Regions from separate parts of the Exiguobacterium sp. SH5S4 genome, predicted to be linked through region 4. Evidence: predicted binding sites of a transcription regulator. Region 4 holds the regulator's gene; each other region holds the start of a gene.
The links. The regulator Rex, encoded in region 4, represses fermentation and respiration genes when NADH is low (regulators of the CRP and FNR family bind a similar motif). The targets are predictions, from matches to a motif close to TTGTGAAATATTTCACAA.

Region 1 (4,733 bases), on a different contig from region 4:
CGGTTCATCGAACAAGATGATACCTGGACGCTTCAAGAAGGCACGGGCCAGGGCGAGGCGTTGCCGCTCACCACCGGACAATCCGTAACCGCCTTCTCCGAGCTCGGTATTCAATCCGTCCGGCAAATTGGCGATGACCTCGACGAGGCCGGCGGCTTCAGCCGCCCGCATGATGTCAGTCTCGTCCGCCGTCTCACCGAGGGCGATATTAGCGGCGAGACTGCCGGCGAACAAATACGGGTTTTGCGAAATATACCCGATTGTCCCGTACCAAGACGTATCGGTGAACGATTCGAGCGGCTCCCCGTCGACGAGGACGCGGCCGCTGTCCGGTTTCACAAGACCGGACAGCACGTTCAACACGGTCGTCTTGCCTGATCCGCTCGCGCCGACCAAGGCGACGTGTGACCGTGCCGGGATTACCCCGCTCAGCGGGTGGAGCGTGAAGCGCCCCCCTTCATATTGGAACGAGACCGCATCGAGAACAAGTTCGGGCGTCCGGTTTGTTAGCGGTCTGTCTCCCCACTCGATGCGGTCGTCCGGGGCGTCGAGCGCCTCGAAGATACGATCGGCCGCACCCATGCTACCACGCCCGGTATGGAAGGCGCTGCCGAGGTCTTTGATCGCTAAATAGTATTCCGGGGCCAAGACGAGAATCAAGAAGCCGGCGAAAAACGTCAAGTTTTGCCAAACGACCATCTGGAGCGCCACTTCTAAGGCGACGACGCCGGTGCTGAGCATCGAGATGAACTCGAGCATGAGCCCTGACAAGAAAGCGGTCTTTAAGACGACCATCGTCGCGTCCCGGAAGTCGAGACTGCTCTTCTCGATCGCTTGCGCTTCTTGCTCGGCACGTCCGTATAGCTTGAGTGTCGTCAATCCTTGAAGGACGTCTAAAAATTTCCCTGAGAACTGGTTCATTTTCTCCATCTGCTCTTCAGACTTCTTCTGGGTCGCGATACCGATGATGATGAAAAAAATTGGAATGAACGGCGCGGTCACCATCATGATGACACCCGAGATCCAGTGCTGACTGAAGACGACGACGAGAATGAGCAGCGGGATGATCGACGTCTGGATGACTTGGGGCCAGTACTGGCTAAAGTAAGCATCGACCTCATCGACCGCATCCATATAGACACTGACTTTCTTCCCGGACTGTCCGGATAGAGACGTCTCGATCGGATTCGATGTGTAGCGGTCGAGCAGTTGACGTCGAAGCGTCCGCTTCGCCCGCTCCGACAAGTTGGCACCGATGCGTCCCGAGACATACCCGAACAAGGCACGTGCGAGCAGCGCGAGCACGAGCCAACCTAGAGACGGGATGACACTTTGGAACGATTCGTTTTTTAAAAATACTCGGTCGACGACGTCGACGATCAAATAAGCCTGAGCCAAGATGGACAACCCGATCATCACCGCGGCGATGACGAGCCCGACGATATGTCCTTTCTCGGCCAAAGCGAGAGCTTGCAGTCGTTTCACTGCGTTCATCCTTTCTAAACGTGCATGACAATTTTTCTTTGTGATGATTCTCACTAATTATAACTGATGTAAGGGTCCATAGCGAACGCTTCGCTTGTCGAGACGTGCAAAAAAACGCCACGAATGGAGCGTGGCGTCAGTGTGTCGCTTGTTCAAAATACTCAGGATGCAACGTCACGAGTTGACGGGCGTCGAACTGGAGAATGTCTTCTTTGCGCAGTCGCGATAAGATGTGGGACACGGTCTCGCGCGATGTCCCCGACAGTCTCGAGATTTCAACTGTCGTGAACGGACAACGTACGCGCACACCGTCGGCTTCTTTTTCTCCGAGGTCTTCAATCAAGTAATGGATCGTATTGATCACCCGGTCGCTCGCACTCGGCGTGATGATTTCCTGAACACGGCGTTCATGAAGGTCAAGGATTCGATTCATCTGACCGACGATGTGCAAGAGCATCGTCGCATTTCTTGAGACGAGCGCTTCAAAGCGATCCGTCGGCATATAAATGACTTCAATATCGGTCAGCGCTTCCGCCGAATGTTGGTAATACGTTTCCGTCAACAGTCCCCGGTACGGAAACAGCTGCTTCGGCTTCAAGTAGTCGGTGTATTGATGGGTCGCCGTTTCATTGCACCGCTCGAGCCTCACATACCCACTGATTAAAAAGTAGACGCGCTCACGTGGGTCGCCTTCCATGAATAAAAGCTGCCCTTTGCGGTACGTTCGACAGTATACGTGCGGTAGCAAGCTCTCTAGCTCGCGGCTCGTGCATTTATTGAAGATATCGAGTTGTCTTAAATCGTCGACTGTCCATTGCTGTCTCATGTTCAATCCCTCGCTTCCCGAACTGGTGATCTTTCTTTTAGTATACGAGACCCAGCTTGTGAAAACGCTTTCAAATTCCGACAGTTTTCTGACAAGACAAAAGAGGGGTTGCCCCCTCTCCTCAGTCGAGCATCAATTCCATGATCGCATCTTGCAAATCGCGTTCGAGTTCAAGCGCATGCAGATCGAACAGCCATGCTTCGAGTCTCGTCTTCGACGCCGCCATCCGGTAGAGGCGGTCTTTCAAATCGTAAGATATCTCGGCGCGGTCAATGAAGCGATACAAGCGCTCCAGTCGATGACCGTTGTTCGTCACCTCGACAGGGAGCGACACCGTCACTTCCTCATCAATTTTACCGAGTTCGTGTCGTAACGTCTGCGTCTCCGGTTTATACTCGCCCAAACCGGTCACCCCGCGTACGAGTAATGTGACGGTCCGGTCTGACGGTAAGACGGACGTGTCGCCCGTGATATGAACGTGCAGGCTGCGCTCGTCCCAGTCGAGGGTGAACGTCGTCTCGGCGTAAGCCCCGGTCTCATAAGCCCGGTCGGTCCCGTTATCCTCATACAGCGTGAACGTGTTCGATGCCCCTGGGAAGACGACGACCTCGAGATCGGTCGGGTTGTCGGTGTCGTTGCGTCCAGAGCGATGAGCGGCCAGCGGGACGATCGCTCCAGCTTTCGCGAACACGGCCTGCTCGTCAAGCCCACGGAACACTCGGATCGACTTATCACCTTCGTAGCGATGACCCGTAAAGAAGTCGAACCAATCGCCTGTCGGCAACCAGACGTTCGTCGCCGCGACGTGAAGCCGCTTGTTCATCGGCTCGACGATCGGTGATACGACGAGTTCACTGCCGAAGTAGTATTCATTCGGCACGCCATACGCCGCTTCTTCGTCGGGATGATCGTAATACATCGGGAGGATGAGCGGGAGCGCATCCTGATGATTACGCCGGTTCATTGTGTACAAATACGGGATGAGTTGGTGGCGGAGTCGTAAAAACGACTTCATCGACCGTTCGGACTCGAGACCGAAGCGCCACGGCTCTTTGCCGTTAAAGATACTGAACGTCGAATGCAAGCGCATGATCGGGCTGAACACCCCGAACGCGACCCAGCGTGCGGCGAGCTCATCGTCTTTCGACCCTCGGTAATGCCCGCCGATGTCGTGGCTCCACCAGCCGTAACCGATATTCGATGCCGTCGCCGTGAAGTAAGGCTGAAACGCAAGCGACGCCCAAGAGATGAGCGTATCTCCCGAGAAACCGACGGGGTAACGATGGCTGCCCGGTCCGGCATAACGCGAGAAGATCAGCGGACGATTTCCGTCTCGGGAAATATCGGCCGCATGATAATGGTTTAACATCCACATCGGGTCGAGCCCTTCCATTTTCGAGGTCGACCCTTGCTGCCAGTCGATCCACCAAAAATCGACGCCGTCTACCTCGTGCGGATGATGCATCTGTTCAAAATACGCTTGAATGAAGCGTTTATCAGAGAAATCGAACGGGATGCGATCCCCGTTCGATGAGTCGATCCCCATCGCTTCGGCCATCGCCACGTATTGGTCTTCGAACGCCCGGACCCCGTCGGCTGGGTGCAAGTTCAGCGTGACGAGCAGGTTCTCTTCTTTCAACCACGTCAAGAAGCCTTTTGGGTCCGGGAACAGATTCTTATTCCATGAGTAGCCGGTCCAACCGCTCCCGTACTCTTCAGGGACGTCGGTGACGTGCCAGTCCATATCGATGACGCTGACCGAGAACGGGATATCTTCTTCTTTGAACCGGCGCATGAGCCCTTTGTACTCGGTCTCGTCATAGCGCCAGTAGCGGCTCCACCAGTTACCGAGTGCTTTTCGTGGCAACAACGGCGTCGGACCTGTCAGCTTATAAAAATCGTGAAGCGCTTGCTTGTATTCGTGTCCGTAGCCGAAGTAGTACAAATCATGGATACCTGTTCGTCTCGGCTCAACGAAGCGGTCGTCTGTCATGAGAAATGAGTCCGAGTCGTCGATGACGGCATAGCCTTGCTTGGAGACGATCCCCTCCCCGAGCTCGGTCGCTCCATCGACATGGTCGAGCGTTCGGGCCGTCCCTTTCAGCGTCCGTTCCGGGCCGTTGAACGTGTAGCGGCTATAGTACGTACTAAAGTTCCCTTTCACGTCGACGTAGAGCGTGTTCGGCGCGAACGGTCCTTTCGTATAATACAGATGAACGTGCTCGGTGATGATTTGCAGTTCACTCTCGTCCTCGATGATCCGGAAGTCAGGGACGTCAAAGTCCCGGTTCCACACGACTTGGGTCGGTCGGTCTTCGAACACACCGTCCTCGGCGTACTCCATCCGGATCAACTGGCTCGTCAATACCGTGAAGCGATAGCAGCTCCCTTGGACGACGGCACGTTCATCTGCAAGTGGCTT
Region 2 (4,733 bases), on a different contig from region 4:
CGTGTCTTTATAGACGTGCACACTCGATTGATGAACGAGGATCGTCCCGTCCACCGCCTCGCCCGCCTCGCGATGGACGAGACAGTTCTCTCCCTCGATCGCGGTCCAGGCGTAACCGCCGACTTGCGTCAGCCGCAAGCGTCCGCTCGGCAACACTTCCTTCACCATCGCACCGAGCGTATCGACGTGGGCGGTCAAGAGACGGGCCGGGCCACTTTGTCCAGGAAACGTGGCTAAAAGTGCCCCTTTCGTCAATCGGCTCGTCTCGACCCCGAGGTCCGTGAGCTCTCGTTCGACGTAACTGACTGCTTCGTGCGTCATTCCAGAAGGACTTGGAATCTCTACTAATCGTTTTAACGTATCAATCATGTTGTTACTCCTTTGTCATCGATTATATCCGAGCCAGTATAATGTCCCGGTCAATCCAATAGCGAGCACCGTGAACAACAGGCGCCATTTTTTTGTCGTTTCATCAGGTAATCCGACCACGCCCGCCATCAAAAATCCACCGATGAGGCCCCCGGCATGGGCCGAGTGGTCCAAGCTGGCACCGAGGACGAAGGCGAGCCCTACGTTCAATCCTAACATAATAAACAGCGGTGGGCCGAGCGTCTTCATGAACAGCGAACGGTCACGCAGTCCGAAATAGAGCAGTGCGCCGACGAGACCGAACAATGCACCGGACGCGCCTGCCGAAATCGCTTCACTGAACGCGTAGGAGGCAGTCGACGCGATGACGCCCGCCAACAGATAGATCGTCAAGAACCTCGGTGACCCATACATGCGTTCGACGAGCGGACCGAGCGACCAGAGCGCGAACATGTTGATCGCAAAATGAAACCAGCCGATATGAAGGAACATCGGTGTGACAAGGCGCCACCATTCGCCATCGTCGATGAGCGGATTGACTTTGGCGCCGAATCGGATGAGCGTGTTCGGATCGAGCGTCGAGCCGAGCGATTCGGCGAGCCACATGACGACAAATGTCAACATCATGAGCGCATAGACGAGTTGCGGTTCACCGAATGAGAATCGCTTCTTCAGTTCGGCTTTTCGCTGTTTATCGAGTGCGAGCGCGAGCGACCGAAACCGGGTCTCATCTTGTTCATCGCCACACGTGTGCCTGTCGAGTCTCACCTTGGCCGCGACTTGGAACGACAACGTCTCAAGTCGCTCCTCATCGACGAGCGCGTCGCCGTATATATGGACATGAAGCTTCGCACGCCCGAGTCGTGCGAGTCGGAACGAGCTCATGACCGCCTCGATCTCGATCGCGACATGGTTTGCCCACGCCTTATCCGTCTTTATGTACAGGTGATAGAGGTCTCCAGCTTTCGTGTCGAACAATAGCAGCGCGCGCGAAGGCTCGAGTATCCCTTCGACCCGACCGCCTGCCTCGACCGCATGGTAAATGTCTTCCCAAAAACATCCCGGTTGCGTCAACTGAATCCCCTCCTTTCCTTCTGTCTTAATTGTAATCCAATTCGATCATGACGACAAAAGTTGGCGCTTTCTGAATCTGTCCGCCGTCCGTGCCAACACATAAAAAACGTAGCCGGCATACGCCGACTACGTCTATATCGCGAATATATTATAAAACAGGTTTCATCGTTTTCAACAACACGTCTGCCGAATGGAGCATTTTCTGCTTCTCTTCTTCTGATAACTCGATTTCGACGACTTGACGCACGCCTTGGCGGTTGATGATTGCCGGCACACCGATATGAATATCGTTCAAGCCGTACTCTCCATCCAAGTAGGCACCGACCGTGAGCAACGTGTTCTCGTTACGGAGCACCGCTTTGACGAGACGAAGCAAGCCGAGACCGATCGCATAGTACGTCGCGCCTTTACGTTCGATGATGTGATACGCAGCGTCACGAACGTTGACGTAGATGTCTTCAAGGTCTTCCCACGTATACTCGTCGTTCTCTTCAAGCAACTGTTCGACCGATTTGCCGTAAATCCGGGCGTTGCTCCACGCCGCGAACTCGGTATCGCCATGCTCACCCATGATGTAAGCGTGGCAGTTGCGCGGATCGACGTTGAAGTAATCACCTAGCATGTAGCGGAGGCGTGACGTATCGAGTACAGTCCCTGATCCGAAGACGCGATGTTTCGGAAGACCCGAGTATTTCCAAGCCAAGTGTGTCATGATATCGACCGGGTTTGACGCGAGGATGATGATACCGTCGAAGCCAGAAGCCATGATTTCAGTGATCATCGATTTCATGATTTTCGCATTTTTCTCAACGAGGTCGAGACGTGTCTCACCTGGTTTTTGAGGAGCTCCGGCCGTGATGACGACGATATCTGCAGCACCGCAGTCCGTGTAATCTCCAGCCCATACGCGCATCGGTGACGAAGCGAACGAGACGCCGTGGTTCAAGTCCATCGCTTCGCCTTCTGCCTTCGCCTTGTTGATGTCGATGATAACGAGTTCTTCACATAGGCTCGCTGTCGTCAATTGATACGCGAAGCTTGCACCGACCGCTCCGGCCCCGACGAGAGCGACCCGTGTTACTTTTGCATGATTTAATGTTTCCATGTTGTTTTTCCACCCTTCAAACAATCTGTTTCATGTTTTTGTTTTGTCTGTTACACCTAGATTGTAACATCATTCACAAACAGTCAATACAAGAGAAACCGTTTTCAGTTTGGCAATATTGTGACAAAATTCACATTCGTTTGAAACATCCTCATTCTCTGTACTACCCTTATGCGAAAACAAGAAAACCAATCGCCGCCGCGGAGGCGATCGCCAAGAAATTAACGGCGTCGTTGCCGAGAAAGCGCCATCCAGATACATAGTCGGTCGCTTCGCCGTGATGCAGCTTTTTCTCCGTCAGTTTTCGGCACGTCCGACAGCGATACTTTCGTTGCACGGTCGCACCGAGTAACGTATCGACGACGCTGCCGCTCAGACCGAGCGCAATCAATAGAAATAGCGTGCCCATCGTTATGTTCAAGAACGGGAGCGATGCCAAGACGATGATCGTCGCGCCGGCGATGGACATGAGCGTACCGAACGGTGACACCCCACCGCTCGTCCCCGGTTCAACTTCACGCAATGTCAAAACGGAGCGCGGTCGGCGCGATGCGAGGACGCCGAACTCGGACCCCCACGTGTCACTCGTCGCCGCCGCGATTGAAACGACGTAAGCGAATAGCCACGCCTCGTTCGAAGTCATCGCCATTCCGATTGCGGTGAGCATGGCGATTCCTCCGTTCGCAAGCACTTGCACGAAATCACGCGGCCCGGATTTTTCAACGATGTCATCGACCGACGCCTTGTCGCGGGCGCGATATTTTGAAGCGAGCGAGGACGTCGAAAAGAACACACCGAGCAAGTACAGCCCGAACCAGCCAAAACCAAACCCGATGACCGCCCCTGTCACGATCGTCAAGATCGCTCCAGAGAACGTCAACGACCGGAGAAGATATCCGGCCAGTGCAACTAGACAAGTTACGAGGACGATTGAGAGCATCGAATCATTTCCCTTTCTGTCACGATCAGTTCGACAGGTATGTCGTGTGGTTCGATCGGTATTTCGTCGAGCACTTGTACGTCGTAGGCGAGCGCGATCGTCGCACCGCGATATGTCGCTAAGAAACGGTCGTAATAACCCCCGCCCCAACCGATCCGATATCCAGAACGGTCAAAGACACGGCCTGGGACGATACAGACATCGATGTCGAGGTCGGTTTCCGCGGTCGTCGGCTCGAGAATACCCATTACCCCCGGCTCGAGGTCGCTGAACGTCCTGATTTCGTGGAACGTGAGCCCCTGTTCCATTACTTTCGGCACCAACACCGATTTTCCTGCTTTTAAAGCTGTATCGATGAGCGGACGCGTATTCACTTCAAGGTCGAGTGACAATGTGAGTGCGACCGTATGCGCTTGTTGCCACTCAGGAAGTGACGCCACGGTATGTAGGATCGCTTCATCACGCTCGTCACGATCGGTGAGCACGCGAATATTCACATGAACCGCTTTTCGGAGCTCTTGTTTAGCCGTCATCTTTTATTCCTCCTATCGAAAAAAAGGCCGCCACATGAGTGACGGCCGGTCTCAATTATTTCACTTCGCGGTAAAGCGTGTGACGACGGAGACGTGGGTTGTATTTGCGCAATTCGAGGCGCTCTGGGTTGTTACGTTTGTTTTTCTTCGTGATGTACGTGCGATCGCCTGTTTCTGTGCAAGCTAGTGTGATTTTAACGCGCATATCTTTCACTCCCATCTTACTAATGTTGTATCAAGTGCTTTTGCTTTACAGTCTAAGCATACTCAATTATCCTACCAAGTTTTTTTTGAAAAAGCAAGGTTATTTCACGTTCTTTTTCAAACGTTTCTGCCCGTACGGTGACGCGTCGAGCGGTAGGCACGTTTTTACGTTATCGCCGATCACATACCGCGTCGCGAGCTCCTCGATCGAGAGCTGTTCACCGACATAAACCGTATCAGCTTCCGAGAGGACGCCGTTTTCAATGCGATGGATCGCATCGAACAGGCCACCGTGCCCGTGCGGGTTGCGGGTCGTTTCAAATGACAACATAGTTGAGTATAACGGAATATCTAGTGACTTCGCAAGTGAACGTGCCGCTGGAATCGTCATCCAATCGAAATGATGGACCGCTTTGAAGTTGACCATCGTCTGTAACTGTTGGACGAGTTTCACGTAGGCGACGTTCTGAGCAGCGATTTGGTTCATGACATGCTCTAGAAACGGACT
Region 3 (4,733 bases), on a different contig from region 4:
AGCCAAAAGATTTTGACAGCCCAGTTGCGTGACTTAGAAGAGCAAGATATCATCATCCGTACCGTCTATCCGGAAGTCCCGCCGCGCGTCGACTATCAGTTGAGCGAGTACGGCAAGACGCTTATCCCGGTACTCGAGACGATGAACGCTTGGGGCATGAAGCACGCTGCGCGCATGCAACAAAAATAAATTGTCCACATGTGGATAACTCATTTCCGTATCACTGCCCATCACTTATCCACAGGAGGATCTCATGATTCGTTATCCACAGTTGACCGGTCGCCACGTCGGCGTAACCGCCCCGTCGTCCGGAGTACCAGCCGCGCGTCATAGTTTACTTCACGACGCCGAGACGACGTTCGCACGCCACGGCTTCACGCTTCAATTTGAACCGTCTGTTTGGACACAACATAAAGCAAAATCGGCCCGGCCGTCCCGCTCTATTTCGACTTCTCGGTCACACCCGCCATCGTCTTCCTCACCGGATTCGCTTTGTTGAGCGGTTTCTTCATCATCCGCGTCAATATTCCCATCCAACTGTTTTTGCAGACGAACACGGAACCAAGCTACCTCGGTCGTGTCATGGGCGTCCTCGAATCGCTCGCGATGGGGATCACCCCGCTCGGTTTCGTGTCGTTCGGGTTATTGAGCGAATGGATGTCGGTCACGTCACTTTATGCGATTTGCATGGTATGCCTGCTTTCGATCACGCTGTTCGCGATGCATCGCATCCGTCACGATATCGCGGCTGAAAAAGCGACGGTACTGGCTGAAGTCGAAAGCGCGCCGACACATCAATGAACGAAAAAAAGACATCGAACGTTTTTCAGTTCGATGTCTTCTCTGTTGATGGAAGGACTCGTTTCTCTAACAAGAACGGCCCGAACGGGATGACCGAAGCCATGACCGCGAGGACTAACACTTTGAAGCCCCAGTTGAAGCGCCACGCCATGTAAACCGCTGCCGCCACGTAAGCGACGAACAGGAAACCATGGGCCGCACCGACGATGCTGACGGCTAGCGGCATGCCAGCCAAATACTTGAGCGGCATGGCGATCAACAATAAGAGCAGGAATGACATCCCCTCTGTATAACCGAGCCATTTGAATCGAGTTGCGTTCATATCCGTTCTCCTTTTTAATCGATGCTACGTTCATCGTAGCCGATAGAGGTGAAGTTTGTCACAGGGGAACGTTAGAAAGTCGTTAGGCTATTTGACGATTTGGTGAACGATGCGCAATTTTTGTTTCGACGAAGCGGCGAAGGAACAAGCCGTCGACGCCGATTTTGCCTGCGTTGTAGCCCGCGACGAGAATCAAGACCGATACGATCAACATCGTCGGGTTCGTGCTGACCGTCCCTGACAATAAGAACGCCATGTTCATGACGAGTCCGAAGAAAGCCGCGCTGCGTGTGAGGGCGCCAAGCAAGAGACCGAGACCGACCAAGAACTCACCATACGGAATTAAGATATCGAAAAGTGCTGCGTTTGGAATCGCGAATTTTTCAAGGAAAGCTGCCCACCATCCGGCGACCGCCGGGTGATCTCCCGTCGCGAGTGAAGCTGCGTTTTGAAGGTAACCGCCTGATCCGAAGCCGCCCGTGATTTTACCCCATCCGGCTGTGAGCCATTGATAGCCGAGCCAGATCCGTAACACCGTCAAGATGCCGGTTGCGATGTTGTGGTTTTGCCAAAACTTTGTGAACATGATAATTCCTCCTTTTGAATGGTTGAATAATGGCTTATATGTGATTACATTCACAATATACCATCCATGTTCATGTTTTCACATAGCTTGAGACAATAGTTCACGTTTCGTTCATATGTGTGTCACAGGTCAGTAACTTTTTGGAAATTGCACCAAAAAAAAGCAATGTCTACTCGAGACATCGCTTCCACTGCTGTGAACTACTCACCACTTATTTGCTTCGCAACTTGAAGTGGGAGCTTCTTGGGAAGACCGTGCTTTGACTAGCCACGGTTGTGGACCAAGCTCGTCGGGCAGTCCCTGCCCTGGGGTGTTTTAGTCTGCGAGACGCAACAGGTTGAGGCTCGCGTTGACGTCGCGGTCGTGGTGCGTGCCGCATGCGGCACAGGTCCACTCGCGGACGTGCAGGCCCTTCTTGCCGCCGTTCTCGCCGCAGGCCGAACAGACCTGGGTCGAGGCGAACCAGGGGTCTGCCTTGATGAGCGTCCGTCCATAGAACCTCGCCTTATATTCCAGCTGGCGGACGAACTCGCCCCACCCGGCATCCCCGATCGACTTCGCCAGGCGGCGGTCCTGCATCATCTCCCTCGGCTTCAGCGTCTCGACGACGACGACTTGGTTCTCGTCGACGATGCGTCGCGACAGCTTGTGGAGGAAGTCGTGCCGTCGGTTCTTGACCTGCTCGTGTTTCTTCGCGAGGACGAGCCGTGCCTTCTCGCGGTTCCTGCTGCCGGGCTTCTTGCGGGAAAGCGCGCGCTGCGCTCGTCTCAGCCGTTCCTCGGCCTCGCGCAGGTTGCGCGGGTTCGGGATCTTCTCCGTGACGAGCGCGTCGTTCGTCATGACGGCGAAGTGCCCGAGGCCGAGGTCGATCCCGATCTTGTGCTCGGCCGGGACCCACGGCTCGTCGGGCTGCTCGACGAGGAGCGACACGAAGAACTTGCCCGTCTTCGTCATCGACACGGTCGCCGATCGGATCTCGCCGTCGAAGATTCGGTGCTGTGTGAAGCGGATGAACCCGACCTTCGGGAGCCGGACCCGGTCCCCCTCGATGCGGATCGTGCCGTGCTGGTTGTTCGTCGTGTAGGAGGCGCGCGCCTTTCGTCTCGACTTGAACACCGGGAAGCCGGCCGTCCCGGCGAAGAACTTCGCGAACGCCGCGTCGAGGTGAAGCTTCGCGTTGGCGAGCGCGAGGCTGTCCGCCTCGGCGAGGAACGGGAACAGGGGCTTGTACGAGGCCGGTGTCGGCAGTTTTCGCTTCGACCCGCCGCTCGCCTTCGTCTCCTCGTGGATAGCGATGCGGTCCTCGAGCAGCTTGTTGTAGACGAACCGGGCACAGCCGATCGTCCTGACCAGGAAATCGGCCTGTTCCGACGTCGGGTGGAGCCTGTATTTGTAGCCATTCAGCATGTCTCCCCCTCCTCTCGGCCGATGATCGTGATGAACGCCTTCCTCATCCGATACCCGCGACGGGGGAAGGGAAATCTGACGGAATTACGAACTTATGTTCGTCATATCTGTCACAGGGGTGGCCAAGAGGTTTATGTACGGGCGATTCATCTCCCACCTACGCTGGGCCTCGCCCCAGACGCTTAGAGGTGGGAGAATTCTCGCTTAATTATGTTAAAGATCAACTTGTTGTGGCGGTTGGCCTTTTTTATTCATCACACGCATCGATTGCGGTGAGATTTTTAAAATGACGAGTTTTGGATCATCCGGGCCGTCGAACCAGCCCTCAAGTTTTTCGTTCCACACTTTTTCTTTCATCGACTCGTCATCAGACACCGACGTCTCTCCTAAAATCTCGAGATACGTGTCGCCGACCCCGTCCCCGTCGTAGCCGATCAAGACGTGCGTGTACGGATTGTTCTTCAACTCATCGACTTTATCCGTATCTTTCGAGGTTGCCGTATAGAGTGTCAGACCGTCATGGAAAAACGTCATGTATCGGCTGTGCGGCTTCCCTTTATATACCGTGGCCATCGTTCCGACGTTGCTTGCATCTAGAATTTGTTGTGCCGTTGTTTTAGCATCCATTTAAAAAGCCCCCTTATCATAGTCACTCGTATAATCATTCCCTTGCGGCATTTGATTAAACACGAAGACACGAAAAAACCTGCTCGCCGAAGCGAGCAGGTTATAAAATTCCTTAGAAAGGAAGATTAGATTTTTTCAACGTTAGAAGCTTGTGGGCCACGAGCTCCGTCAGTGATTTCGAAAGTTACTGCTTGGCCTTCTTCAAGTGTCTTGAAGCCGTCGCCTTGGATTGCTGAGAAGTGTACGAATACGTCGTCTCCGCCTTCCATTTCGATGAAGCCGTAACCTTTTTCTGAGTTAAACCATTTTACTTTACCTGTGTTCATAATGAACCCTCCTGAAATAAACGCTGTGCGTTCTAGTAGTGCCTTACTAGAAAAAACTGACCAAAAAAAAGCACAAAACTTGTTGGATTATCTTTCATGAAAAATAATCCCAAGCGATTGTGAATTATGTTTCCAGCTATTCTTAATTAAGCACATATGTAATATACCATGGATAAATGCTTCTGTCTACTAAATACTTCGGTTTGCTAAAAATAATTTCAAAACGGGTACATCACATGTAGTGAACGTTAGGAGGACGACTCATATGATGAATCAAATTGACCGCACGCATATCGCTGCCACTATCGCCCGCTACGCGGCCTGGTCGACAGATGAGCTATTGACGGAGACGCTCGCTTGGCATCAAGCGACGCGACACGACCATTATCCTGACCAATCGAAGTCGTACCGCTCCCACTTGCCGATGACGGAACGGATCACACCGGTGACGAGTGCACTCCCGCTCGAGGTCGTCGACGATCTCGTCCGGCCCGTCTGGATGCGTCGTCTCGACGCGGAACATTTGAATTTACTGCAGACGACACGCCATCACGTCGACGTGACCGATTACGGGGCCGTCGGGGACGGCAAGACGGACTGCACGCTCGCATTCCGGCTCGCGCTTCGGTCGAACCGCCACGTCCACGTGCCGGCCGGTGTCTAT
Region 4 (4,733 bases):
TTTTGCAAAGTTCGATCCCAGTCATCTCGATGCCAGGCAGCGTCGGGACGATCGGCCAAGATCCTGTCGTCACGATCAAACGGTCGAACGTGTCATATACGTCTTCACCCGTCTCGAGGTTTTTGGCGTGGACCGTCTTCGCTTCCGCATCGATGTTCAACACGTCATGCTTCATGCGCATCGTCGCGCCGAGTTCTTCGAGCTCGGTCGGTGATGAGTAGAACAATTCTTCAGCGCGTTTGACGACGCCGCCGACGTGGAGGGCGATCCCACACGAGAGGAAACTGACGTTGTCGTTCCGCTCATACACGGTGATGTCGAGATTCTCGTGCTTGGCGAGTAAGCCTTTGACTGCTGCTGTTCCTGCGTGTGTACATCCGATGACTGCGATTTTCATATGGTAGTCTCTCCTTTGAGTTGTAGGCAAGTTAGTGTTTGTGACAAATATCACATTCGCTTTCTGAACTTAGTGTACTATTTCACAAGAAGGTTTGACAATCCCTTTGCTCAGTTTTTCACGTAATTATGTCTAAAGTTTGAACGCCGGTTGTGACGACAAAAAACCGTTCCTCGGCAGGAACGGTTTTGATCATGAATTGGACGTGCGTCTCGCTTTCATCCAGTGGTAGATGACGACACCGATATATGTGACGAGACCCATCACATACAATATAAAGCCGTACAAGATCCAGCCCAGGGCGTCCCACCCGCGGACGAAGACGAGTCCGATGATACACGACACGTATCCCACGACGAGCAGCGTCAACGAGAAGGCAAGTCTCCGCTTGAATGGCGACTTCCAAAAGTTCAGCACGGCAATCAACAGAATTGTCGTCAACACACCGATGATGATGAGCTCATCCCCGTAGTACTCCCAAGTCATCGTTTCTCCCCCTGACGTGTGTTTGATTGGTTTCATATGAGCATGTACTTCCTTGTTGCAGAAAAAGCGTTTACGACCAATATCACTTTGAACATGTAGTTTCAGTACGACAGTTTGCGACCAAAAAGCACCGTTATGCCAACCGTGATACGTGCCAACCGACAAGGAGAAACAGTCCGATCAACACGATGGCCAAGCCCCTTTTCAAGATACTTCCAGTTTAGCGCACTCGCATTAAAAAAACACCACGTCTCATGACGTAGTGTTCACTTCTCATTCATTTGCTTCATCAAATCCATCTGTTCTTTCACCATCGCCTCTTTCTCACGTCGGAGCACACCGCGGTACGTCATGCGTGAGATCGATAAGCTGATCTCATATAGGAAGAAGAGCGGCAGCGACACCATGAGGTGCGACGTCAAATCCGGCGGCGTGATGAATGCCGCGATGACGAACAAGGCGAAGTAGGCGTACTTCCGAATTTTTGAGAGGAAGTACGGCGTCACGACACCGATGCGCGTCAAGAACATCGTCACGACCGGCAACTGGAACAACAGTCCGAACGGGATTGTCAGTTGCAACAGGAACGTGAAATAGTTCGTCGCCCCGATGATTTGCGTCAGACCGAGGTCTTGCCCGAGGTCCGTCGAGATATCGAGGACGAGCGGGAACAACCAATAGTAGGCGAATGCGAGACCGATGAGGAACAAGATAAAGATGACCGGGATATAGGCGAGCGTCCATTTTCGTTCATTCGGATGCAGACCAGGTGCGACGAACGCCCACAGTTGATACAGTAGAAATGGACCAGACGCGACGAGCCCGATGACGAGCGCCAAGTTCAAGTAAATCATGAGCGGGTCCGCGACCCCAAAGGCGTTCAGCTCGAGCCCTCGTTCGACGAGGTCCGCCTGCAGATAGGCGAGCACGTATTTGACACTCGGCAAAGCGATCAGAAAGAAGGCAAAGACGACAAATGCCGACAGCATCAGTCGTCTCCGCAGCTCTGTCAAGTGATCGGACAGTGCCCGTTCTTGATCAGGTTGATGGCTCATGGCTTACTGCTCTTTCTTCTCAATTTCTTTCTTGTCGGTCTCGTCGTGCTCTTTCATCATACCGTTCGTGGCATTTTTGAACTCACGGAGCGTCTGCCCCGCTGCCCGGCCGAACTCTGGCAATTTCTTCGGCCCGAAGAGGATGAGCGCGATGATGGCGATGACGAAAATACTGACGCCACCTGGGATACCGACGACGAGTGATGATTGTAGAAATTCCATTATTGATGGACCCCCTCAGCGGATGGATAGTGTTGCATAAAGTAAATGAGCGACTGGAGTTCGATCGACAAGTCGATATGATGGACGCGGACCGTGTCCGGTACAGTCAATCGCGCCGGCGTGAAGTTCAAGATCCCTCGAACGCCATAGCGGACCAAGTCATCGGCAACCGGCTGCGCGTAAGCGGACGGGACCGTGAGGATGGCGACATCGATTTTGTTTTGCTTCATGATTTGTTCCATCTCATCGACGTGATGAATCGGGACACCTGACATCGTCGTGCCGACTTTTGTCTCGTCTGCGTCGAACCCGACGACGATATGTGTGTTATTGTTTTTAAGGAAGTTATAGTTGACGAACGCTGTCCCGAGATGACCGACCCCGACCAAGGCGACGTTCGTGATCTCGTCTTGATTCAGCGTCTTACGGAAAAAGTCTAACAGATACTGTACGTTATAGCCATATCCCTTTTTACCGAGCGCACCGAAGTATGAGAAGTCACGGCGAATCGTTGCCGAATCGACCTTGACCGCCTCGCTCAGTTCAGCAGAAGACACACGCTGTTTCCCTGACGAATGTAGGCTTTGGATAAACCGATAGTATAGTGGCAACCGTTTGGCTGTCGCTTGCGGAATCTTTGGTTCGTTTTGACTCAACGGAAAGAGCCTCCTTTTTACGACGCGTTTCAAACGAATCTGATTTCATACACCTTGATTGTAAACGAATTCACATAAGCACTCAATGAATATACCTGAAAAGGGGAAGAAATAAAGTATACTAAACAGAGAGAAAGGGGTTTTTTCACTTGATCCTACTGCAAGTCAACAACTTATCCAAATCGTTCGGCGTCGAGCCGATTTTAGAGAATGTCAAACTAGAAATCCAAGAAGGCGAACGCGTCGCCCTCGTAGGCCGCAACGGCGCCGGCAAGTCGACGCTGTTAAAAGTCATCGCCGGCGAGTACAATTATGACTCGGGCGACATCATGAAGCCAAAAGACGTGACGATCGGCTATCTCGCCCAAGACTCGGGGTTAGAATCGAACGAGACGATGTGGAACGAGATGCTCACCGTCTTCACCGATTTGATCGAACAAGAGAAGACGCTCCGCCAGATGGAGCAAGACATGGGCTCGGAGCGGATCTTGAACGACCCGGCCGCCTACGAGCGTCTGCTCGCGGCGTATGACGAGGAGCAGCACACGTTCAAAGACCGCGGCGGCTATCAGTATGAAGCGACGATCCGCTCGATCTTGCACGGGATGCGGTTTTACCCGGACGACTTCGAACGTCGGATCGACACGCTCTCAGGCGGACAGCGGACACGTCTTGCCTTAGCGAAGATGCTCCTGCAAAGCCCGGACCTGCTCATCTTGGATGAGCCGACGAACCATTTAGACATCGAGACGCTCAGCTGGCTCGAGAAATATTTGAGCGGCTATAAAGGTGCCGTCCTCATCGTCTCCCACGACCGTTACTTCCTCGACCGCGTCGTCTCGGTCGTCTACGAGCTGTCACGCAACCGCAGCCGCCGCTTCGTCGGGAACTATACAAAGTTCCTCGAGCAGAAGGCCGCGCTTTACGAGCAAGAGAAGAAGCAGTTCGAGTCGCAACAAGAAGAGATCGCCAAGATGCAAGACTTCATCCAACGGAACATCGCCCGGGCAACGACGACGAAACGCGCCCAAAGCGTCCGCAAGCGGCTCGAGAAGATCGACCGTATGGACGTGCCGGACGGTGACGAACGGAGCGCGGTGTTGTCGTTCTCGATCAAACGTCAAAGCGGGAACGATGTGTTGAGCGGCAGCGACCTCGCCATCGGCTACGAGGAACCGATCGCACAACACTTACGTTTCCAACTGCAGCGCGGCGAGTCGGTCGCCCTCGTCGGCCCGAACGGGGTCGGCAAATCGACGCTCCTCAAAGTGTTGACGAAACAACAACCACCCCTCACCGGTGACATCCGCTACGGTACCGGCGTCGAGATCGGCTACTACGACCAGGAACAACAGAACTTGTCGGACACGAACCGCGTCATCGATGAGATTTGGAACGACTGGCCGCTCATGCGCGAGCAAGAAGTCCGCAGTCTGCTCGGCCAGTTCTTGTTCAGCGGGGACGACGTCATGAAACGCGTCCAAGAACTATCCGGCGGCGAACGGGCCCGGCTGACGCTCGCCAAGCTCAAGCTCGAGCAACCGAACTTGCTCGTCTTGGATGAGCCGACGAACCACTTGGACCTCGACTCGAAGATGATCCTCGAGAACGCGCTCGTCGACTATCCCGGGACGATCTTGTTCGTCTCCCACGACCGTTACTTCATCGACCGGCTCGCGACGCGTGTCTTAGAGATCACGCCGAACGGCATCGATGAGTACCTCGGCGACTACTCGTACTACGTCGAGAAGAAAGAAGAGCTCGAGGACCTCGCCCGGCTCGCCCGCGAGGAGACGAAACAAGTCGTCGTCAAGAAGCAGCGCGCCGACAAAGAACAGCAGCGCGAAGAGCGCCGGTTGAAGCAGCGGGTCGAAGAGATCGAGCTGACGATCGAGCGCCACGAAGCGAGGCTAGAAG

Region 1: a site for Rex is predicted at 1,524-1,541, ahead of cydD (thiol reductant ABC exporter subunit CydD). Genes of this name have one in related genera too.
Region 2: a site for Rex is predicted at 2,667-2,684, ahead of EVJ32_RS13315 (L-lactate dehydrogenase). Genes of this name have one in related genera too.
Region 3: a site for Rex is predicted at 1,748-1,765, ahead of EVJ32_RS08805 (DoxX family membrane protein). Genes of this name have one in related genera too.

The regions. Positions count from the first base shown of each region.
Region 1 covers NZ_SJUQ01000038.1:8,682-13,414, forward strand. Annotated here, with positions in the region: gene cydD (thiol reductant ABC exporter subunit CydD) at 1-1,494, opposite strand, end outside; gene EVJ32_RS14990 (Crp/Fnr family transcriptional regulator) at 1,622-2,311, opposite strand; gene EVJ32_RS14995 (glycoside hydrolase family 31 protein) at 2,433-4,733, opposite strand, start outside.
Region 2 covers NZ_SJUQ01000027.1:15,019-19,751, reverse strand. Annotated here, with positions in the region: gene EVJ32_RS13325 (M42 family metallopeptidase) at 1-369, opposite strand, end outside; gene EVJ32_RS13320 (rhomboid family intramembrane serine protease) at 385-1,443, opposite strand; gene EVJ32_RS13315 (L-lactate dehydrogenase) at 1,592-2,548, opposite strand; gene EVJ32_RS13310 (DUF92 domain-containing protein) at 2,718-3,488, opposite strand; gene EVJ32_RS13305 (5-formyltetrahydrofolate cyclo-ligase) at 3,467-4,021, opposite strand; gene rpmG (50S ribosomal protein L33) at 4,077-4,241, opposite strand; gene EVJ32_RS13295 (1,4-alpha-glucan branching protein domain-containing protein) at 4,326-4,733, opposite strand, start outside.
Region 3 covers NZ_SJUQ01000013.1:49,616-54,348, forward strand. Annotated here, with positions in the region: gene EVJ32_RS08785 (winged helix-turn-helix transcriptional regulator) at 1-189, shown strand, start outside; gene EVJ32_RS08790 (hypothetical protein) at 254-499, shown strand; gene EVJ32_RS08795 (hypothetical protein) at 496-801, shown strand; gene EVJ32_RS08800 (DUF3817 domain-containing protein) at 827-1,123, opposite strand; gene EVJ32_RS08805 (DoxX family membrane protein) at 1,206-1,709, opposite strand; gene EVJ32_RS08810 (RNA-guided endonuclease TnpB family protein) at 2,025-3,116, opposite strand; gene EVJ32_RS08815 (pyridoxamine 5'-phosphate oxidase family protein) at 3,330-3,743, opposite strand; gene EVJ32_RS08820 (cold-shock protein) at 3,869-4,069, opposite strand; gene EVJ32_RS08825 (glycoside hydrolase family 55 protein) at 4,335-4,733, shown strand, end outside.
Region 4 covers NZ_SJUQ01000017.1:10,339-15,071, reverse strand. Annotated here, with positions in the region: gene EVJ32_RS10345 (FAD-dependent oxidoreductase) at 1-397, opposite strand, end outside; gene EVJ32_RS10340 (hypothetical protein) at 590-883, opposite strand; gene tatC (twin-arginine translocase subunit TatC) at 1,150-1,938, opposite strand; gene EVJ32_RS10330 (twin-arginine translocase TatA/TatE family subunit) at 1,942-2,160, opposite strand; gene EVJ32_RS10325 (redox-sensing transcriptional repressor Rex) at 2,160-2,816, opposite strand; gene EVJ32_RS10320 (ABC-F family ATP-binding cassette domain-containing protein) at 2,966-4,733, shown strand, end outside.